One region of the Variovorax sp. W1I1 genome, then DNA from elsewhere that is predicted to be linked to it. Evidence: predicted binding sites of a transcription regulator. Region 1 holds the regulator's gene; each other region holds the start of a gene.

Region 1 (7,418 bases):
GGCCGCCATCGGGCGACAGCGCCACGTTGCTGTACGAGGCCGCGAACACCGCGTCGCGCGCCGCCACCACGAAGTCGCAAGCCAAGGCGAGCGAGAAGCCCGCACCCGCCGCGGCGCCTTCGACGGCCGCGATGATCGGCTTCGGAAAGGTGCGGATCGAATCGATCCAGTTGTGCAGCCCTTCGATGCTCTCTGCCTGCACCGAGCGGTCGAGTTCGCGGTTGGCCAACAGGCGCTGCAACGAGCCGCCGGCGCAGAACCATGCGCCTTCGCCCACGATGACCACGCTGCGGATCTCGCTGCTGCTCTCGGCGCCGTTGAGCGCCTCGATGCCCGCGGCGTAGATCTCGGGACCCAGCGCATTGCGCTGGGTGGGGTTGGCGATGGTCAGCACCATGGTGCTGCCTTCGCTGGTGCTCTTGAGTTCGGCGGTCATCGCTGTGTCGCGTTTCCAGTCGGTTGGTGGTTTGTTATTTATTCTTCTTCGTGCAGGAGGCTCAGGCCCAGCGCGCCGCGGCGGCGCAGCCACGGGCTCGGGCGATAGCGCGGGTCGCCGTAGACGGTCTGCAGGTTGAACAGCACTTCGAGCATGTTGGTCGGGCCGTAGAGGTTGCCCATCGCGAGCGGGCCGCGCGGGTAGCCCAGGCCCAGCTGTACTGCCGTCTCGAGGTCGCCCGGCGTGCACACGCGCTGCTGGCACATGTCGGTGGCGATGTTGACGATGGTGCCGATCACGCGCTGCGTGACGAAGCCGCCGCTGTCGCGGATCACGCTCACTGCCTTGCCGTCGCGCGCGAAGAGGGCGTGCGCGGCATCGCGGATGTCGCGGCGCGTGGCCGGATTGGTGGCGAGCACGCGGCGCTTGGTGGCGGCGTCGTCGATCAGCATGTCGATGCCGACGGTGCGCGTGGCGTCCAGGCGCTCGACGGCCGCGACCGTCGTCACGTCGAAGCCCAGCGGGGCCACGAGGATCAGCGAATGCGGTGCGGCGGTGGCGCCGCTGTCGATCTGCGCGCCCAGCGTGTTGATCAGGCGCAGCAGTTCGGCCCGGCGCGCGGCGCGGGGCGAGACCCAGACCGCAGGCGTACCTTCGATCACCGGAGCCGGGGCCTCGGGCGTCTGCTGCATCACGCCGTCGGTGTAGCGGTAGAAACCTTCGCCGGTCTTGCGGCCCAGCGCGCCAGCGGCGAGGCGTTGCGCGGTGATCACGCTCGGACGGAAGCGCGGCTCCTCGAAGTACTGGTGGTAGATCGATTCCATCACCGGGTGCGACACGTCGAGCGCCGTCAGATCCAGCAGCTCGAACGGGCCGAGGCGGAAACCGGCCTGGTCCTTCAGGATGCGATCGATGGTCGCGAAGTCGGTCACGCCTTCGCCGACGATGCGCAGCGCCTCGGTGCCGTAGCCGCGGCCGGCGTGGTTGACGATGAAGCCGGGCGTGTCCTGCGCCTGCACCGCGCTGTGGCCCATCTGCACCGCGTAGCCGGCCAGTTGCTTGCAGACCTCGGGCGCGGTCTTGAAGCCCGCCACCACCTCGACCACCTTCATCAGGGGCACGGGGTTGAAGAAGTGAAAGCCTGCGAAGCGCTCGGGATGCGCGAGCCCGGCCGCGATAGCCGTCACGGAGAGCGAAGAGGTGTTGGTCACCAGCGTGGCCGTCGGAGCCACTACGGCCTCGATTTCGCGGAAGAGCTTGCGCTTGACTTCGAGGTCTTCGATCACGGCCTCGATCACGAGGTCGCAGCCAGCCAGCGCCTGGATCGAATCGACGGCCTTTACGCGTGCGATCTGCGCATCGCGCGCTGCGGCGTCGAGCTTGCCCTTTTCTTGCAGCTTGTTCCATTGGGCTATGAGGGCTTCGCGTCCGCGTTCGGCGGCGCCTGCAAAGCTGTCGAGCAGCAGCACTTCGCTGCCGGCCTGCGCGGCGATCTGCGCGATGCCGCGACCCATGGCGCCCGCGCCGATGAGCCCGATCCGTTGGTAGTTCACTGTCATTTGATAGAGATTTTCGCTGGTTGAGTGGTGTGAGGGCCTGACGCGCAGGTGCTGGCCGGAAAGCGGCTGGCGAGCGTCGGCAGACTCCGATTTTGCAATCCCGCGCGGGCGATGCGTCCCGGGTCTTACGCGGGCTTCGTGTTTTTCAGGCCGCGCGGCGGCTGCGGTCGATGGTTACGCTGAGGCCAATGGCAAGCAGCAGCAGCGCCAGGCCGACCCGGCTCATCCACGGCGCGGCGTCGTTCGCCAGCAGCCAGCCGCCGAGCGCCGCGCCGACAGCCTGGCCGATGTAGATGCCCGAACTGTTGAGCGCGACGGAGCCAGGCGCGAGCGCGGGCGCAAGCCCTACGAGCCGCGCCTGCTGCGCCGAGTTGGTGGCGAAGCAGCCGATGCCCCAAGGCACGATCACCACCGCGAGCCAGGCGAGCGTGCTGGCGAACGGCCAGAGCAGCAGGCTCAAGGCGATCAGCGAGGACGTCAGAAGCACCATCCGGCCGGCGCCCACGCGGTCGATGTAGCGGCTGACCACCATGTTGCCGATCAGCCCGAAGGCACCGAACAGCGCCCACATCAGGCTCAGCGTGTTGGCATCCGCACCGAAGCTCTGCTTGAGGATCGGCCCGAAATAGCTGAAGAGCACGAACTGCCCCGAGCCCTGGAGCGCCGTGACTGAAACGATGCCCATCAGCACCGGGCTGCGCAGCACGCGAGACCACGCGGCGGCTGTGAGCGCGGCAGGCCGGATGCCGGTGGGCAGCGTGAGCCAGATCGAGGCGGCGCTGACGATGCTGAGCATCGCAATGGCCATGAAGGCCATGCGCCAGCCGAGGTGGCCGCCGATCAGCGCGCCGATGGGCAGGCCCAGCACCGAGGCCATCGACCAGCCGAGGAAGACGAAGGTGACGGCGCGGCCGCGGTGTTCCGGCGGCACGAGCATGCCGGCGCAGGCCGCGGCCTGGGGCGTGAAGATCGCCGGCGCAATCACCGTGAGCATGCGAACCGGCAAAAGCGCGGCGAAGCTCGGCATGAGCGAGGAGAGGGCGTGTCCGGCGGCGTACCAGAGGAGCGTGAGGGCCAGGAGTTGGCGGCGGTCCCAGCCCGCGACCAGGGCCGCCAGCAGCGGTGCGCCGAGGCACATCACGATCGCGGCGGCGGTGATCAGCTGGCCCGCTGTCGCAGCGGTGACAGCAAGCGATGTGCTGATCTCGTTGAGCGTGCCGGGCACCACCATCACGCCGGTGCCGATCACGAAATTGCCGGCGAGCAGCGCCCAGAGCGCGCCCCGGGGCGCAGGCCGGCTCATCGAATGACCTGCGCCTTCGGCTGCGAGATTCGCCTTGGGGCGGCCCGGCGGCTCATGAACTCACCGGCGGACCTGCAAGGCGCCGGGATTCACGATGTTGGTGGGATTGCCCTTGATGAAGCTCACGACGTTGTCGAAAGCCTGGCCGAAGTAGCTCTCGTAGCTGTCCTGCTCCACATAGCCGATGTGCGGCGTGCAGATGCAGTTCTCCAAGCGCAGCAGCGCGTGGCCCTGCAGCGGCGGCTCGCTCTCGAACACGTCGATGGCCGCGAGGCCCGGGCGTCCGCGATTGAGCGCGGCGAGCAGGGCATCGGCCTCGACCAGTTCGGCGCGGGAAGTGTTCACGAAGAGCGCTGTCGGCTTCATGCGCGACAGGTCTTCGAGGGTGACGAGGCCGTTGGTTTCCTCGTTCAGCCGCAGGTGCACCGAGAGCACGTCCGCCGCGGCAAAGAATTCGTGCCGGTTCTGCGCGACCTGGAAGCCGTCGGAGCGCGCCTTGGCGCAGCTTGCCTCTCGCCCCCAGATCACCACCTGCATGCCGAAGGCCTGCCCGTAGCGCGCGACCAACTGGCCGATGCGGCCATAGCCCCAGATGCAGAGCGTCTTGCCCTTGAGCACCGAGCCGAGCCCGAAATTGGGCGGCATCGAGGCCGACTTGAGACCCGATTGCTGCCACGCCCCGTGCTTCAAGTTGCTGATGTACTGCGGCAGCCGGCGCATGGCCGCCATGATCAGCGCCCAGGTGAGTTCGGCCGGTGCCTGCGGAGAGCCCGAGCCCTCGGCCACTGCCACGCCGCGCTCGGTGCAGGCATTGACGTCGATGTGGCCGCCGACGCGCCCGGTCTGCGAAATGAGCTTGAGCTTGGGCAGCTTTTCGATGAGCTGGCGCGAGATCTGGGTGCGCTCGCGAATCAGCACGATCACGTCGGCGTCTTTCAGGCGAACCGACAGTTGGCCGATGCCCTTGACCGTGTTGGTGTAGACCTTGGCCGCGTACGCGTCCAGCTTGGCGGCGCAGCGCAGCTTGCGCACGGCGTCCTGGTAATCGTCGAGGATCACAATGTTCATGGCGTGCCATTGTGCCTCGCAGCATTGGGCTGTCGCGCCGGTGAACGTTTGGATACCCACCCCGGGGCGCTTCTGGAGCGGCTCGCCGGGGGAAATGCCTCAGTGCAGGCGCGTGGAGCTGGGCGCGGTTTCAGCGGCTTCGAGCGCTGCCAGTCGGTCGAGCTCCGCACAGACATCGGCCATGCGGCCCGAGATCACCATGCGGCTGCGGTCCCGGCTTTTTCCGTCGATCACGCGAACTACACGCAGTGGGCGTGCCGGCGCGGTGGCGGTTGCCGTCGGTGCAGGCGTACCAGCGGTGCGCGTGGTGCAGGCGGGGCGCACGGCCACGTAGCGCAGGCCGGCGGCGGTTTCGTTGCTGTCCCGGTGAGGGGCACGGCGGGCGGGGATGAGGCGGCTTGCAAGCGATTGCAGCGGCATCCAGAAATCAGCGATGGCGAGGAGGGCGATTCCCATGTGAACTCCAAAAAAGTCTGAGGTTGAACACAGGCAGGATTTCTTGAATCGGCCGCGACAGGGTGATGGCGACTTCGCGCCATACGCCCGCCACCTGTTGCGGCCGGATGGGTGCTGCTGCAAGCAGGCCGTGAGGCCTACATCAGCATGGTGTTGCGGATGAGGCCGACCGCGAGGCCTTCGATTTCGAAAGGCTCGCCGGGCTGGACGATGATGGTCGGGTAGTCGGGGTTCTCGGCATGCAGCTCGATCACCTGCTTGTTGCGCTTCAGGCGCTTGACGGTGACTTCGTCGCCCAGGCGCGCGACCACGATCTGGCCATTGCGCGCTTCCTTGGTTGCCTGCACGGCGAGCAGGTCGCCATCCATGATGCCGGCGTCGCGCATCGACATGCCGCGCACCTTGAGCAGGTAATCGGGCTGGCGCTGGAACAGCGTGTTCTCGACGTAGTAGGTCTGGTCGACATGCTCTTGCGCCAGGATGGGCGAGCCTGCCGCAACACGGCCGATGAGCGGCAGCGCCAGCTGCGCCATGCCGGGCAGCGAGAGCGAGAACTGCCCGCCTTCGCGATGGCGCGTTTCGTTGAGCGAACGCAGCGCGTCGCCCTTGAGTCGAATGCCGCGCGAGGTGCCGCTGACAAGTTCGATCACGCCCTTGCGGGCCAGCGCCTGCAGGTGCTCTTCGGCGGCGTTGGCCGACTTGAACCCCAGCTCATTGGCGATTTCGGCGCGTGTGGGCGGGGCACCAGTGCGCGCAATAGCGCTCTGGATCAAGTCGAGAATCTGCTGCTGGCGGGCGGTAAGCTTCACGGCGAACTGCATATGTGGTTCCTTGCGGCACTGGCTAGATATCCAGTACCTGTATTTTTAACCAGTTTTTGGAAGTTGACAAGTCATGGCCAATTTGCCGTTGCCCGAAGTGCGTCGCGTGGTGGTTCTGGGCACCGGCGGGACCATCGCCGGAAGGGCCTCCAGCAGCGGTGACAACATCGGCTACACCGCTGGGCAAGTCGATGTGGCGGACCTGCTGGGCAGCATCGAGGCACCCGAGGGCATCGCGCTGCTGGCGGAGCAGGTGGCGCAGGTCGACAGCAAGGACATGGCCTTCGACATCTGGCAGAAGCTCGCGCAACGGTGCGTGCATTGGCTGGCGCAACCTGACGTGGCCGGTGTGGTGATCACCCACGGTACCGACACGCTCGAGGAGACGGCTTTCTTCCTTCATTCGGTGCTGGCACCGGCGAAGCCCGTGGTGCTGACTTGCGCGATGCGCCCGGCCACTGCGCTTTCGCCGGATGGTCCGCAGAACGTGCGGGATGCCATCGCCGTCGCGGCGACGGCGGGCGCCCAGGGCGTGACGGCGGTATGCGCCGGCACGGTCCACAGCGGGGTGGAAGTGCAGAAGGTGCACACGTACCGCCTCGATGCCTTCGCATCCGGCGATGCAGGGCCGATTGGCTACGTGGAAGAGGGCGCAGTGCGGCGCGTGAGGGAGTGGCCGACGTCGTCGTCATCCCAAGCGTCGAAGGCACTGAGCGCATCAGGACCTTGGCCGCGGGTCGAGATCGTCATGAGCCACGCTGGTGCGAGCGGCGCAATCATCGATGCGCTTCTTCGGGAGGGCGCGGACGAACCTGTCCGCGGTCTGGTCCTAGCCACCACCGGCAATGGCACCGTGCATCACGCGTTGGAAGCTGCGGCGTTCAAGGCGCAGGACGCGGGCGTTGCGGTGCTGCGCGCGACGCGCTGTACCAATGGCCGCATCCTGCCGAAGACCGATGACCGGCTGCGTGACGCAGGCGCGCTCACACCCGTGAAGGCGCGCATCGCGCTGATGCTGGAACTACTGGGGGATTAGATAGCCGCCCTGTCGAAGGGCGGCAGGGATCAGCTGCTCAATGCCGCCAGGGCACGTTGCGTGATTTCGTCGACTGTGCCGACGCCCTTGATCGCGCGGTACTTCGGCGCAGCGGCCGGATCGGCCTTGGCCCAGGCGGAGTAGTAGTCGACCAGAGGACGCGTCTGCTGGCTGTACACGTCGAGCCGCTTGCCCACGGTTTCTTCCTTGTCGTCCTCGCGCTGGATCAGGTCTTCGCCGGTCACGTCGTCCTTGCCTTCGATCTTGGGCGGGTTGAACTTGACGTGGTAGGTGCGGCCCGATGCCGGGTGCGAACGGCGGCCACTCATGCGTTCGATGATGTCGCTGAAGGGCACGTCGATCTCGAGCACGTAGTCGAGCTTGACGCCCGCGGCCTTCATGGCATCGGCCTGTGGAATGGTGCGCGGGAAACCGTCGAACAGAAAACCGTCGGCGCAGTCGGGCTGGGCGATGCGCTCTTTCACGAGGTTGATGATCAGGTCGTCGCTCACCAGTGCGCCTGCATCCATGACGGCCTTGGCCTGCAATCCGAGCGGCGTGCCGGCCTTGACGGCGGCGCGCAGCATGTCGCCGGTCGAGATTTGGGGGATGCCGTATTTCTGGCAGATGAAGGCCGCTTGCGTGCCTTTGCCCGCCCCGGGCGCGCCCAGCAAAATTAGTCTCATGGTGTCCTCGGACGGTTCTTAGATTTTGTGTCACGCCAAGCGACGGCCCGAGG
Region 2 (7,418 bases), 2.1 Mb from region 1:
CAGAAGATCGGGTCTTCCTTGGCGAACTCGCGGATGTCGGCGAGCACCTTGGGCAGGCCCACGGTGTCGGCGTACTTCATCGGGCCGCCACGGTGGCGCGGAAAGCCGTAGCCGTAGAGGAAGGTCACGTCCACGTCGAGCGGACGCAGCGCGATGCGCTGGAGCACGACATTCGCGCCTTCGTTGACCATCGCTGCCATGTAGCGGCGGATGATTTCCTCGTTCGTGAAGCTGCGCCGCACGATGCCCGCGCGCTCGCGCTCGGCGTCGATGATGGCGAGCACCGCCGGGTCGGGCGAGCCGGTGCGCGCGCCTTCGGGGTAGAGGTAATAGCCGCGCTGCGTCTTCTGGCCGAACCAGCCGCGCTCGCAGATGCGGTCGGCGATCTGCACGTAGCGCGCCTGCGGATCGCGCGTGGCGGCCTTGCGCTTGCGCGTGGCCCAGCCGATGTCGCCGCCGGCCAGGTCCGACACCTGGAACGGGCCCATCGGATAGCCGAACTCGCGCACGGCCTCGTCGATCTGGTAGGGCGAGGCGCCGTCTTCCATCATGTGATCGGCCGCCTGGCGGTACACCGCGAGGATGCGGTTGCCGATGAAGCCATCGCAGACGCCGGCACGCACTGGCACCTTCTTCAATTTCTTCGCGAGCTCGAAACCGGTGGCGACCACGTCGGCGCTGACCTTCGCGGGCACCACGATCTCCAGCAGCTTCATGATGTTGGCCGGCGAGAAGAAGTGCAGGCCCACCACGTCCTGCGGACGCTTGATGCTCGCGGCGATCTCGTCGATGTCCAGGTACGAGGTGTTGGTGGCGAGCACCGCGCCGGGCTTGCAGACGCGGTCGAGCTCGGCGAACACGGCCTTCTTCACGCCCATCTCTTCGAACACGGCTTCGACCACGATGTCGACATTGGCCAGCGCGTCATACGACGTGGAACCGCTGAAGCGCGCCATCACCGCAGCCTTGGCCTCGGGCGTCATGCGGCCCTTGGCGATGAGGCCGTCGTACACCTTCTCGACATGCTGGCGGCCGCGCGCGAGGCTGGGCTCGTCGCGCTCGATCATGGTCACGGGCAGACCCGCATCGAGCATCGCCACCGCGATGCCCGCGCCCATGGTGCCGCCGCCGACGATGCCGGCCGATTCGAGCTTGCGCGGGCTGGCGGACTTGGTTTCCGGCGCCTTCAGCACTTCGCGCTCGGCGAAGAAGGCGTGGATCAGGCCGGCGCGCTGCGGGCTGTCGATGCACTGCATGAAGAGCTTGCGTTCCAGTGCCATGCCTTCGTCGAAGGGCAGGGTGAGCGCGCCTTCGACGGCTTCGATGATCTTCATCGGCGAGAAGAGGCCGCGGCTCTTCTTGGCGGTGTCGGCGCGCGCGGCTTCGAGGGCGGCGCGGCTCGCGTCCTTGTCGGCAAGGCCGGTGGCTTCGCGCGTGCGGCGCACCGGGGCCTTGGCGGCGACGAGTTCCTCTGCGTAGGCGAGGCCTTCGGCGCGGGCGTCGGCTTCGGTGCCCAGGCGGTCGACGAGGCCGAGCGACAGCGCTTCCTTCGCGCCCGCATGGCGACCGCTGAGCATCAGCTCGAGCGCGGGCTTCACGCCGATGAGGCGCGGCGCGCGCTGCGTGCCGCCGGAGCCGGGCAGGAGGCCCAGCGCCACTTCGGGCAGGCCCAGCTTGGCGGTGGGCGAGGCGATGCGGTAGTGCGCCGAGAGCGCCACTTCGAGACCGCCGCCGAGCGCCGCGCCGTGGATGGCGACGACGACCGGCTTCGTGCAGTTCTCGATCGCAAGGCACGCCTCGGGCAGCGACGGTGCCTGCGGCGGCTTGCCGAATTCGCGGATGTCCGCGCCCGCGATGAAGTTGCGGCCGGCGCCGACGATCAGCACCGCCTTGGCCGCGCTGTCGGCCTCGGCTGCGGCGATGGCGGCCACGAGGCCGCGGCGCACATCCACGCCCAGGGCGTTGACGGGCGGGTTGTCGATGGTCACCACGAACACGTCGCCAGGACGTTCGAAGGTGACGGGACCGGAGGACGTGGAGGGGCTCGGAGTGGTGGTGGCCATGTGCTTGTCTCTTGCGTTGGCGGGCCCTCGACGCGGATGCATTCGCGAGGGGCCCGAGGCTCTGGGGGTGAACCCCGCATTCTTGGCCCGCATTGCGGCTTTGACAATTGCATAGACGGTTGACAGACTGTCAAAGGATTTTTGACACAATCGTTAGATGGACCTTCAATCGCTCACCCTGCTGGTGGAAATCCTTGACGCCGGCAACCTGAGCGCCGCGGCGCGCCGGCTCAAGATGAGCCGCGCCAACGTCAGCTACCACCTGAACCAGCTGGAGCGCTCGGTCGGCGCGCAGCTCGTGCGGCGCACCACGCGGCGCGCCGAGCCGACCGAAATCGGCCTCAGGCTCTACCAGCACGGGGTGGCGATCCAGACCGAACTGCTGGCCGCGCGCGAATCGGTCACCACGCTGGGTGAAGGCCTGCAGGGCCGCGTGCGGCTGAGCGTGCCCAGCGGCTATGGGCAACTGGTCATGGCCGACTGGCTGATCGACTTCAAGCGCCAGTACCCCGGCATCGTGCTGGACGTGGTGTTCGAGAACCGCATCGAGGACTTGCTGCGCGACGAGGTCGACATCGCGGTGCGCGTGATCCCCGAGCCGCCGCAGAACCTGGTGGCGCGCGACTTGGGGCCGGTGCGCTACGTGGCGTGCGCCTCACGTGACTACGCGGAAAAACATCCGCTGCCTGTACAGCTCGACGAACTGCAGGGCGCGCCGGTGGTCACGGCCGCGGTCATCGGCCGGCAACTGCGCGTGTCGGCTTACCAAGGGGAAACGCGGCGCGAGGTGATCCTGGAGCCGACGCTGATCTCAGAGAATTTCCTGTTCCTGCGCCAGGCGATCCTCGCGGGCCTGGGCATCGGCCTCGTGCCCGACTACGTGGTGCAGGAAGACGTTCGCAAGGGCGAGGTGCTGACCACGCTGGACGACTGGCGCCTCAGTATCTTCGGCACGCAGATGTTCATGCTCTACATGCCGAACCGGCAGCACACGCGCGCGATCCGCACTTTCATCGACTTCATCCTGGAGCGGGCCCGGGCGGCCGGTGCGCCGCCGGGCGATCAGTCGCAGCGGTAGATCACTTCCCCGGCGGGGACCTGCGCGGCCGGGATTTCCGAGCCTGCAGCGCTCAGGAAGCGCATCGGCGCACCGAAATTGCGGCAGTAGTTTTCCGCGTCCTGCGCGCTGGGCGACTTGAGCACGCCGTCGTTGAGAAAGGTGACGCGGGGCGCGGGACGCGACACGCATCCTGCGGCCAGGGCGGTGGCGACGAGAGCAAAAAGGGCGGTGAAGCGGCGCATCGTGAACGCGCATCGCTGCGCGCGGTGGTGGAAAGAAAAGAAGTGCGCGACTTTAGCGGCTGTAGAGCCCCACCACGCTCTGCCCGCCCAGCGCGTGCCCCTTGAGCGCCGCGAGCAGCGCATCGCGCGTGAGTCCGGCCGGCAGCGCGCCCGGTGCGAGGTCGGATGCGACCACGGTCAGCACGTAGTGGTGCGGATGGTCGCCGACCGGCGGGCACATGCCGCGGTAGGCCGTCGCGCCCGCCACGTTCGTGCCCACGGTGAAGCCGCCCGTCTCGTTCGCCTTGAGCTGGCCGCGCTCGGCCGGGATGTTGTAGGCCACCCAGTGCGAGACGCCCAGGCCCATCGCGCCGTCCGGATCGGACAGCAGCACCGCGACCGACTTCGCCTTGGCGGGCAACTGCGTCCAGGCCACGGGCATCGAGACGTTCTTGCCGCCGCAGTCGCCGACACCGGCGTGCTCGGCGGGAATGGTGCCGTTGTCGGCGAAGGCGGTGGAGGTGACTTTCATGCCGGTGGGCGCCTTGCCGCCGGTGGCGGGGGCCATGGCGCCGCAACCCGAGAGAAGCGCCGCAAGGGCGACGGTCGAGATGGAGAGGGTGTGCATGTGTTTTCCAGGGTGGTTGTTGTCGATCAATCGGTGAGCCACACGTGGCCCTCTTCGTCTTCGCGCAGCGCCACGGGCGTGAGCCGCGCGCCGCGGCAGGGGCCGCCGACGCACTTGCCGGTGTCCGGCTCGAAGATCGCGCCGTGCCGCGCGCACATCAAAAAGCGGCCCGAGCTTTCGAGGACCTGGCCCTCGAAGTCGAGCGGGCCGCCCGCGTGCGGACATTGGTTGAGGTAGCCGTGCACGCCGCCGTGCCACCGGACCGCGAAGGCGGGTGTGCCGTCGGGCGCAGTGAACGTGGCAGCCAGGCCGCCGTCGGCGAGCTTCGAGGAAATCAGGCGCGGGGCCGCGGCGTCGCGTGGGGGAGAAAGCGTCATCGGCGCCGAGCGTAGCCGAGGGCTTCGCGCCGGGCAATGCAACGTGGCCAGCTTGCGCCTTCTTCCGACATGGGTTCTCGAAAACTGTATATTCATACAGTATTTTCAGCCCAGCAAAACCGTGGATATCCAGCGCAAACTCGCCATCCTTGCGGACGCCGCCAAGTACGACGCCTCGTGCGCATCCAGCGGCTCGCAGCCGCGCGACTCGCTCGGCGGCCGCGGCATCGGCTCGACAGAGGGCGCCGGCATCTGCCACAGCTACGCGCCCGACGGCCGCTGCATCTCGCTCCTGAAGGTGCTGCTCACCAACCACTGCCAGTACGACTGCCTCTACTGCGTCAACCGTGCTTCGAGCAATGTGCCGCGCGCGCGTTTCCGCGTCGAGGAGGTGGTGCAGCTCACGCTCGACTTCTACCGCCGCAACTGCATCGAGGGCCTGTTTCTCTCCAGCGGGATCATCAAGTCGCCCGACCACACGATGGAGCAGGTGGTCGAGGTGGCGCGCCAACTGCGCGAAGACCACGACTTTCGCGGCTACATCCACCTGAAGACCATTCCCGACGCCAGCGACGAACTCATCGCCCGCGCCGGTCGTTATGCCGACCGGCTCAGCATCAATGTCGAGATGCCCACCACCGAAGGCCTGCAGGCGCTCGCGCCCGAGAAGGACGAGAGCGCGATCCGACGTTCCATGGCGCGGTTGCGGCTGCGCATCGACGACACGCGCGAGGAGGCGCGCCGGGTGGTGCCGATCCGCGCGCTGCCCGGCGCCGCGCCCACAGCCGCCAAGCCGCCACCCTTCGCGCCCGCGGGCCAGAGCACGCAGATGATCGTGGGCGCCGACGCCACCGACGACCGCCACATCCTTGCCTCGAGCGCCACGCTCTACGGCGCCTACAAGCTGAAGCGCGTGTACTACTCGGCCTTCAGCCCCATCCCCGATGCGGCGCGCGCGTTGCCGCTGGTCGCGCCGCCGTTGATGCGCGAGCACCGGCTCTACCAGGCCGACTGGCTCATGCGCTTCTACGGCTTCGAGCACCAGGAAATCGTGGCCGCGCCCGACGGCCTGCTGCGGCTCGACGTCGATCCCAAGATGGCCTGGGCGCTCGCGCATGCCGAGCGTTTCCCGGTCGACCTGAACCACGCGCCGCGCGAGATGCTGCTGCGCGTGCCCGGCCTGGGCGTGAAGGCGGTCGAGCGCCTGCTGCAGGCGCGGCGCGTGCGCCGGGTGCGGGCGGACGACCTGCGGCGGCTGCATGTGCCGGCGCGCAAGGTGCTGCCGTTCGTGGTGGCGGATGGGCACCGGCCCGCGGTGGGTGCGATGGCGGCGGCGGTACCGGCGCCCACCGCGCAACCGACGCAAGCCGCATTGTTCTGAGCGGGCCTCCGATGCACGTGCGGCTCGACAACCCGATCGATCTCGACGCCTTCCGCCGTCACGCGCGGCAACTGCTGGCCGGGGGCGTGCCGCCGGAGCAGGTCGAATGGAATGGGGAGCGGGTTGCCGGCCTCTTCGACGAGACGAGCGAGGTGTCGCCAACACCGCTCATCGCCGGCGCGCCGCACGCCGTGCCCGCGTCCTTCGTCGCGCTGTGCGGCGATGTGATCCTGCACCGCGACCCGCAGCGCTTCGCCCTGATGTACCGCCTGCTGTGGCGCCTCGCGCACGAGCCCGCCCTGCGGCACGACCCGCTCGACGCCGACATGATGCAGGCGCAGCTGATGGCCAAGGCCGTGCACCGCGACATCCACAAGATGCGCGCCTTCGTGCGCTTCACCCGGGTGATGGGCGACGACGGGCTCGAGCGCCACGTCGCCTGGTTCGAGCCCGACCACCACATCGTCGAGGCCAACGCACCGTTCTTCGCGCGCCGCTTCGCGCAGATGCGCTGGGCCATCCTTACGCCCGAGCGTTGTGTCGAATGGAACGGCGAGACGCTGGCCTTCCGCGACGGCGCCGACCGCCGCGAGAAGCCGCCGCCCGATGCGGGCGAACAGCTCTGGCTCACCTACTACGAGCACATCTTCAACCCCGCGCGCCTGAAGGTCGCGATGATGCGGCGCGAGATGCCGCGCCGCTACTGGCACAACCTGCCCGAGGCCGCGCTGATCCAGCCGCTCACGGACGCAGCCGAGGCGCGCAGCCAGTCGATGATCGATGCGCCGCCCACGGCGGCACGGCGCATCCGTGCGCCCATTGCGTTGCATGTGCGGCCCGCTGATGGCGTGGCGCCCGCCGACCTGGGCGAGTTGCGCGCGGCCGCGCACGCCTGCCGCGCCTGCCCCATCGGCGCGCTCGCCACGCAGGCCGTGTGCGGCGAAGGCCCGCTCGCGCCGCGGCACATGCTCGTCGGCGAGCAGCCCGGCGACCAGGAAGACCTGGCCGGCCGCCCCTTCGTCGGCCCGGCGGGCCAGTTGCTCGACCGCGCGATGGCGCAATTGGGCTGGGCGCGCGACAGCGTGTACCTCGCCAACGCCGTCAAGCATTTCAAGTACGAGCTGCGCGGCAAGCGCCGCATCCACAAGACCGCGGCGCAGCGCGAGGCCGACGCCTGCGCGCACTGGCTCGACAGCGAGATATCGCTCGTGAGGCCGGAAGGGCTGGTGGCGCTCGGCGCCACGGCGGCGCGCGCGTTGCTGGGCCGGCCGGTGGCAGTGCAGGCCGAGCGCGGGGCGTGGCTGCACGAACGCCGCGATGGCAGGCCGGTGTTCGTGACCCTGCATCCTTCCGCGCTGCTGCGGCTCGCGGACGGCGAGCGCGCCGAGGCCTATGCCCGCTGGCTGGACGACCTTGAACGCGCGCGCGGCACGGTTTCTGCTGCAATCGCGGCATGAATGCCGAATCGCCCCTTGCAGCGCCGCTCGTTGCGCAACCGCTCACATCCACGGCCTTTGCGCCCTTCGGCACGGTGATCGAGGCTCCGACCGGCGAAGGCCGCTTCATCAACGGCGGCAACGCACGGCGGTTCGATCTGCTCGGCGATCTGCAACTCGATGCCGACGGCGGCCGGCCGATGCTCGCGCTGTTCCGCGCGCAGGCGCGAAGCTTTCCGCACGAGGTCACGG
Region 3 (7,418 bases), 3.6 Mb from region 1:
ACTTCCAGCAGGTTCAGCAGCAGGTCGGGGCAGCGGCCCTCGATGGTGTTCTGGTTGATGCGGTAGAGGTCGACCGCATCGTCGGCCACCAGGCCGTTGCCGCGCGAGATCAGCTCCAGGCCGAGCTCGCTTTTGCCGAGGCCCGACTCGCCCGTGATCATCACGCCCATGCCCAGGATGTCCATGAACACGCCGTGCATCGAGGTGCGCTCGGCGAAATGCTTGGACAGGTAGGCGCGCAGCAGGTCGATCACGAAGGCCGACGATTCGCGCGTGGCGAAGAGCGGCAACTGGGCGCGCTCGCAGATCGACAGCAGCTCGTCCGGCGGCGCCTGGCCGTCGGCCAGCACCAGCATCGGCGGCTCCAGCGTGACGATGCGGGCGATACGGCGCGCGCAGTCGTCGGGACTGCCGCGCGTGAGATAAGCCACCTCGCGGGCGCCGAGGATCTGCACGCGGTAAGGGTGGATGTAATTGAGGTAACCGACCAGGTCGGCCGCCGACTGGGCGCGGCTGATGACCTCGGGATCGAACTGGCGCTCCGAAGCGCCGAGCCCCGCGAGCCACTCCCAGCGGAGCGACCCGCGGAACTCCTCGAACATGGCATCGGCGCTGATGACGGTCGGCTTCATGCGTTCAGAAGGCGGCGCTCGGCGCCGGCATTGGATGGATGAGGGACAGGGGAGGTGTCGCGCAGCTTAGCAGCAGCCGCGCACGCCGACGCATGCACTCAGGCGACTTGGGTCGACTGCCAGCCGGCGATCAGGCCGTGCAAGGCGGCGGCGTCGGTGCTGGACTTGATCTGCTCGCGCAGGCTGGCGTCGCTCAGCAGCTCGGCGATTTCAGAGAGGATTTCGAGGTGCTTCTGCGTGGCCGCTTCGGGTACCAGCAGGAAGATCAGCAGCGCGACGGGTTGCTCGTCGGGAGCGTCGAAACCGATGGGATTCGCCAGCTGGAACACCGCGGCCATCGGCGCCTTGAGGCCCTTGATGCGGCCATGCGGAATGGCGACGCCGTGACCCAGGCCGGTAGAGCCGAGGCGCTCGCGCGCAAAGAGGCTGTCGGTGATGAGGGCGCGCCCCAGGCCATGGAGGCTTTCGAACAGAAGGCCAGCTTCTTCGAAAGCACGTTTCTTGCTGGTAGCGTCAACGCTCACAAGCACTTGGGCGGGCGGCAGGATGGACGCGAGGCGATTCATGGTGGGAGCAGAGCGGGGGCGATTATGCACCCGGTTGGTAAAAACCCCCAGTCCCCCTATCTACTTTCTGTTTACATGTTGCCCAGAGGCCTCGCTGCCCCAGGCAGAAGCCGGCAGAAACCAGCAGAAAACCCCAAAGTCCGATGGCGGTAGTCGGAAAAGCAAAAGGCCGCCCAAAGGCGGCCTGTGGTGCGAGCGGGCCCGAGAGCCCCGCTCCTTGTTCACATCACGCGCTTGGGCGCCACGTGATGGTGGTCCTGCAGGCGGTCCTTGTGGCGAACCACCTGGCGGTCGAGCTTGTCGACCAGCTCATCGACCGCAGCGTAGAGATCAGCGTGGCTCGACTCCGCGAACATGTCATTGCCCTTGACGTGAATGTTGCACTCCGCCCTTTGGCGGCGTTCCTTTTCCTTCTGCTTTTCCACCGTGAGGATCACCTTCACATCGACCACCTGGTCGAAGTGCCGTGTGATCCGGTCCAGCTTGCTCGTGACGTAGGTGCGCAAGGCAGGGGTGACGTCGAGGTGATGACCGCTGATCGTCAAATTCATGAATGACCTCCTGAGAATTGACGGTTGGGGAAATGACCCCGCTCCGGAATGGAGCGTGGCCGGCGAAACAGGTGTGGTGCGGGAGAAGGGAGAGAAGAGGAGGAAGGGGAAGAAAGAGGGGTCGGTCGATTCACTATGCCCAAGCTGTCACGGTATTGCAATACCTGGGTTCTCCGGGTGGCGAGAGCGCCTGGGGCCTGCTTCAATCCGCTATTGAATCCATAGCTGCCCTTGCAGCTTGGCCCGCCTTCGTGGCGCTTTGCTTGCAAGTGTTAACGCGCTTCTCGCCCGGTGACCCTCCCGGGCGAAGGGCCAGCCGCTTCAGCGCCAGGCCGCGCGCATGCGGTTGCGCAAGTCGATCACGGCGGCGGGCGGAGGCACCGCGGGCGGCTGTACCGGCGGTGGTGGCCAGGTCTGCTGCTCGAAGCCAGCGAGATCCGATTCCGTGATGAAGCGCGTGCGATTCGCATAGAGATGCCGGTCGCCCCGCACCGCCTGCTGCGTGATGTAGAAGCGCTGCGGCACCAGGAGGTGCAGGTGGTCGCGGGCCCGCGTCATCGCGACATAGAGCAGGCGCCGCTCTTCCTCGAGTTCGTGCGCGCTCTGCGCCACATCGGCCGGCAGGCAGCCGTCGACCACATTGAGCACATGCACCGAGTTCCATTCCTGGCCCTTAGCCGAATGGATGGTGGAAAGGATCAGGTAGTCCTCATCGAGCAGCGGCGGCCCCGGACGATCGCTCGTGGCTTCGGGCGGATCGAGCGTGAGCTCGGTCAGGAAGCGCTCACGCGAACCGTAGCCGGCGGCGAGGCGCACCAGTTGCTCCACGTCCTGACGGCGCACGCCGGAGGTGTCGTCGTAGAGCCGCTCCAGGTGCGGCAGATACCAGCCCATCGCCAGCTCCACATCGGCCGGCCACGCCAGCGACGGCGCACGCAACGCGGCGTAGGCCTCGGCGAACCCGGCCCACTGCTCGCGTGCCGCGGACGGCGGCACGAAGTCGCGCACGGCCGCGGCCGGATCGGCCGCCTGGTCCATCGCATCGAGCAAGCGCGTGCCGGTGATGGGCCCGATGCCCGGAATCAGCTGCGTGACGCGAAAGCCCGCCATGCGCCCGCGCGGGTTCTGGGCAAACCTCAGCACGGCGAGCAGGTCCTTCACATGCGAGGCCTCGAGAAACTTGAGCCCGCCGAACTTCACGAACGGGATGTTGCGGCGCGCCAGTTCCAGTTCGAGCGCAGCGCTGTGCGACGAGGTGCGAAACAGCACCGCCTGCGACTTGAGCGCGAGCCCGCCTTCGCGGTGCGCGAGCACCTTGTCGGCCACCCAACGCGCCTGCCCCGCCTCGTCGGGCACCAGCACCAGTTGCGGCTTGCCGGCGGAGGGCTTGTCGGTCCAGAGCGTCTTGGCGTGCCGCTCGGCCGCCTGCGCGATCACGCGGTTCGACACATCGAGGATCGGCTGCGTCGAGCGGTAGTTGCGCTCCAACGTGACCACCCTTGCCTCCCGACTGAACTGCGAAGGGAAATCGAGGATGTTGCGCACCGTCGCGCCGCGGAACGAGTAGATCGATTGCGCGTCGTCCCCCACCACCGTGACGCCGCGCCCATCGGGCTTCATCGCCAGCAGGATCGAGGCCTGAAGCAGGTTGGTGTCCTGGTACTCGTCGACCAGCACGTGGTCGAAGCGCGCGCCCACGGCCTCGGCCAGCGCGGGCTCGGCGACCATCTCGGCCCAGTAGAGCAGCAGGTCGTCATAGTCGAGCACGTTCTGTTGTTGCTTGGCTTCGACGTAGGCGCCGAACAGCTTCTTGAGCTCGGCCTCCCATTCGCCGCACCACGGGAAGGCGTCCTTCAGCACCTCGGCCACCGAAGCGCGCGTGTTCACGCAGCGTGAATAGATCGAGAGACACGTGCCCTTGCGCGGGAAGCGGTTGACCGTGGAAGACAGGCCCAGCTCGTGGCGCACCAGCCCCATCAGGTCTTCGGCATCGCCGCGGTCGTGGATCGTGAAGTTCTCGTCGAGTCCGATCTGTTGCGCGTACTCGCGCAAGAGCCGCGCCCCGATGCCGTGAAAGGTGCCGGCCCACGGCAGCGCGGGCGGGCGTTCCGACTTGAGGCCGAGCACCTTGGCCAGCACCTGGCCCGCGCGGCGCTCCATTTCCTGCGCGGCGCGGCGCGAGAAAGTCAGCAGCAGCAGGCGCTGCGGATCGACCCCGTCTGCGATCAGGTGCGCCACCCGATGCGCCAGCGTGCTGGTCTTGCCGGAGCCGGCGCCGGCGATCACCAGCAGCGGGCGGTGATCGTCGGCCACCGCAGCGCCGACGCCGTGCTCGACGGCTGCGCGCTGGTCGTCGTTGAGCGTGGCCAACGCCGCGGCAAGGCGCTCGGCCTGGGTCTTTGGCGCAGCGGAAAAAACGGGGGACGCAGCGGTCTGCATGGGGCACGACTTTACTGTATGTCCGTCCAGTTCAGTCAGGTTGCCGCCATGTGGCCGGTGACATAATCGCGCCTCGCTGCAACCGGAGACTCCCCATGGAAACCGCCCCGTCTCGGCAGCTTTCAACTCCCCTCTGACGCGCTCGCGCCGGGCCCGGGAATTGAAAGCGCCCCTCCCTCGCCCACCGTTTCAGTCATCCCCGGGAGTGAGCCCATGCTCAACATCTTTACGCTCGCCAACGGCCGCCTCGTCCAGGAAGAGATCGAGTCGCTCGAAGAGCTCTCCAAGTTCCAGCCGATCTGGGTCGACCTCGAATCCCCCACGCTCGAGGAAAAGCGCTGGATCAAGCAGTACTACGGCCTGTCGATTCCCGAAGACGCGATGGACGAGGACATCGAGGAATCCGCCCGCTTCTACGAGGAAGACAACGGCGAACTGCACATCCGTTCCGACTTCCTGATCGACGACGACGAAGACCCGCGCACCGTGCGCGTGGCTTTCATCCTCAACCAGCACAACACCGATCTGCGCAGCCGCGGCGTGCTGTTCTCGATCCACGACGAAGACGTGCCCGTGTTCCGCCTCCTGCGCATGCGCGCACGCCGCGCGCCGGGGCTGATCGAAGACGCGAAAGAGGTGATGCTCAAACTCTTCGACGCCGACGCCGAATACTCGGCCGACACGCTGGAGAACATCTACGACGAGCTCGAAGTCGCCGGCAAGAAAGTGCTCTCGGGCAACGTCACCGACGAGTTGGCCGGCGAGGTGCTCGGCCTCATCGCGCGGCAGGAAGACTTGAACGGCCGCATCCGCCGCAACGTGATGGACACGCGCCGCGCGGTGAGCTTCATGATGCGCAGCAAGATGCTCAACGCCGAGCAGTTCGAAGAGGCCCGGCAGATCCTGCGCGACATCGAATCGCTGGACAACCACACGGCCTTCCTGTTCGACAAGATCAACTTCCTGATGGATGCGACCGTCGGTTTCATCAACATCAACCAGAACAAGACCATCAAGATCTTCTCGGTGGCGAGCGTCGCGCTGCTGCCGCCCACGCTGATCGCGAGCATCTACGGCATGAACTTCAAGTTCATGCCCGAGCTCGACTGGGCCATGGGCTATCCGTATGCCATCGTGCTGATGGCGGCGAGCGCGCTGGTGCCGATGTGGTACTTCCGCCGGCGCGGCTGGCTCAAGTAGCCGGCAGCCTCGCGAGCCACGCGCCGACCAGCGCGAGGCTGTAGCGGCTCGCGACCTCGGCGATGAAGCGCGCGAAGTCGCCGTGGGCCTCGTCGTCGGCGCGGTCCGAAATCGTCCGCATCGCCGCGAAGGGCACGCCATAGTCGTGGCACACCTGGGCCACTGCGGCGCCTTCCATTTCCACCGCGAGTGCATCGGGCAGATGGCGCCGCAGCGCTTCGCTTTCGGCGGCGGTCGAGACGAAGCGGTCGCCGCTGATCAGCAAGCCGCGATGGACCTTCGGTGAACGAAGGCCGAACTCATCGGCGGCCTCCTGCCCCACCAGCCCCACCGGGTCACGCAGCGACTCTTCTGCAACGACCGCCAACGCATCGCTGATGACAGCGTCGGCCGTGAAGCGCGAAACGCCCATCAAGGGCACTTCGTATTTCGGAAAGAGCGGCGAAGCATCCATGTCGTGCTGAAGCAGTTCGGTCGCCACGACAACGTCGCCGACATTCACGCCCGGCGCGAGTCCGCCCGCGACTCCACTGAACACGATGGCCCGCACGCCGAAGCGTTCGAGCAGCACCGTGGCCGTCACCGCCGCGGCGACCTTGCCGATGCGCGACAGCACCGCGACCACGGGCTGGCCATGCAGATGGCCGACCCAGAAGTCGCGCCCGGCAACGCGCACCCGCTGCTCATCGGGCATCTGCGCGAGGAGCGCCTTCAGCTCCTCGTGCATCGCCGCGACAATGGCGATGGGCTCAGCCACCGCTTACTTGATGTCCACGCCGTAGAAGGTGTGGCGACCGAACGGGCTCAGCTTGAAGTCGATCACTTCCTTGCGCACGGGCTTCAGTTGCACCGCGTGTGCGATGGTGAACCACGGCGCCTGCTCCTTGAAGATGACCTGCGCCTTCTTGTAGAGCGCGTCGCGGTCGGCCTGTTTCACCGTGCTCTTGGCCTTCACCACGAGGTCTTCATACGGCTGGTAGCAGAACTTCGAGATGTTGCTGCCGCTCGCCGACTTGGCCGAGGCGCAGCCCAGGAGCGTGTACATGAAGTTGTCCGGATCGCCGTTGTCGCCGGTCCAGCCCAGCATGCCCATCTGGTGCTCGCCGGCCTGCAGGCGCTTGCGGTACTCGCCCCATTCGAAACTCTTGATCTCAGCCTTGACGTTGATCTTGGCGAGGTCGGCCTGCATCAGCTCGGCGATGCGCTTGGCGTTCGGGTTGTACGGGCGCTGCACCGGCATGGCCCACAGGTCGGTCGAGAAACCGTCGGGGAACCCGGCCTGCGCCAAGAGCTTCTTCGCGGCTTCGGGGTCGTACGGATCGTCCTTGATCGCATCGTTGTAGGACCACATGGTCGGCGGAATCGGGTTCTTCGCCGCAACGCCAGTCGTGAGGTAGACGCCGTCGATGATCGCCTTCTTGTTGATCGCCATGTTGATGGCCTTGCGCACGCGCACATCGTCGAAAGGCTTCTTCGTCGTGTTGTACGAGAGGTAGCCGACGTTCAGGCCCGGCTGCTCCAGCACCTGCACGTTCGGGTCCTTGCGGATCGCGTCGAGGTCGGCCGGGTTCGGGTACGGCATGACGTGGCATTCGCCCTTCTGCAGCTTGGCCCAGCGCACCGACGCATCGGGCGTGATCGCAAACACGAGGTCGTCGATCTTGGCCTTGCCGCCCCAGTACTGCGGGAAGGCCTTGAAGCGGATGACCGCGTCCTTCTGGTACTGCACCAGGTAGAACGGGCCTGTGCCGATCGGGTCCTGGTCCACCTTCTCGGGCGTGCCGGCCTTGAGCATCGCGATCGCGTATTCCTTCGACTGGATGCCCGCGTACTGCATCGCGAGATTCGCGAGGAACGGCGCCTCGGCCTGGTTGAGCGTGATCTTCACGGTGAAGTCATCGATGCGGTCCACTGACTTCAGCAGCTTGGGCATGCCCATGTCGTTGAAGTACGAGTGGTTCTGGCTCGTGACCTTGAAGAACGGATCGCTCTCCTTCCACTGGCGCTCGAGCATGAAGATGAAGTCGTCG

Evidence for each region. The regulator LexA, encoded in region 1, represses DNA repair genes until DNA is damaged. The targets are predictions, from matches to a motif close to ACTGTATNNNNATACAGT.
Region 2: the regulator LexA is predicted to act here: its motif matches at 4,433-4,450, upstream of QFZ83_RS24070 (putative DNA modification/repair radical SAM protein).
Region 3: the regulator LexA is predicted to act here: its motif matches at 4,202-4,219, upstream of QFZ83_RS30900 (ATP-dependent helicase).

Annotation. Positions count from the first base shown of each region.
Region 1 covers NZ_JAUSWZ010000001.1:3,036,824-3,044,241, reverse strand. The annotation lists gene QFZ83_RS14205 (oxepin-CoA hydrolase, alternative type) at 1-436, opposite strand, end outside; gene QFZ83_RS14200 (3-hydroxyacyl-CoA dehydrogenase) at 475-1,995, opposite strand; gene QFZ83_RS14195 (MFS transporter) at 2,141-3,298, opposite strand; gene QFZ83_RS14190 (D-2-hydroxyacid dehydrogenase family protein) at 3,359-4,366, opposite strand; gene QFZ83_RS14185 (hypothetical protein) at 4,466-4,822, opposite strand; gene lexA (transcriptional repressor LexA) at 4,960-5,643, opposite strand; gene QFZ83_RS14175 (asparaginase) at 5,717-6,679, shown strand; gene adk (adenylate kinase) at 6,709-7,365, opposite strand.
Region 2 covers NZ_JAUSWZ010000001.1:5,135,562-5,142,979, reverse strand. The annotation lists gene QFZ83_RS24095 (3-hydroxyacyl-CoA dehydrogenase NAD-binding domain-containing protein) at 1-2,063, opposite strand, end outside; gene QFZ83_RS24090 (LysR family transcriptional regulator) at 2,221-3,141, shown strand; gene QFZ83_RS24085 (hypothetical protein) at 3,126-3,365, opposite strand; gene QFZ83_RS24080 (YbhB/YbcL family Raf kinase inhibitor-like protein) at 3,418-3,972, opposite strand; gene QFZ83_RS24075 (Rieske (2Fe-2S) protein) at 3,999-4,349, opposite strand; gene QFZ83_RS24070 (putative DNA modification/repair radical SAM protein) at 4,471-5,730, shown strand; gene QFZ83_RS24065 (UdgX family uracil-DNA binding protein) at 5,742-7,187, shown strand; gene QFZ83_RS24060 (ureidoglycolate lyase) at 7,184-7,418, shown strand, end outside.
Region 3 covers NZ_JAUSWZ010000001.1:6,627,940-6,635,357, reverse strand. The annotation lists gene hprK (HPr(Ser) kinase/phosphatase) at 1-632, opposite strand, end outside; gene QFZ83_RS30910 (PTS sugar transporter subunit IIA) at 731-1,198, opposite strand; gene hpf (ribosome hibernation-promoting factor, HPF/YfiA family) at 1,420-1,749, opposite strand; gene QFZ83_RS30900 (ATP-dependent helicase) at 2,071-4,188, opposite strand; gene corA (magnesium/cobalt transporter CorA) at 4,402-5,388, shown strand; gene QFZ83_RS30890 (5'-methylthioadenosine/adenosylhomocysteine nucleosidase) at 5,381-6,145, opposite strand; gene QFZ83_RS30885 (ABC transporter substrate-binding protein) at 6,149-7,418, opposite strand, start outside.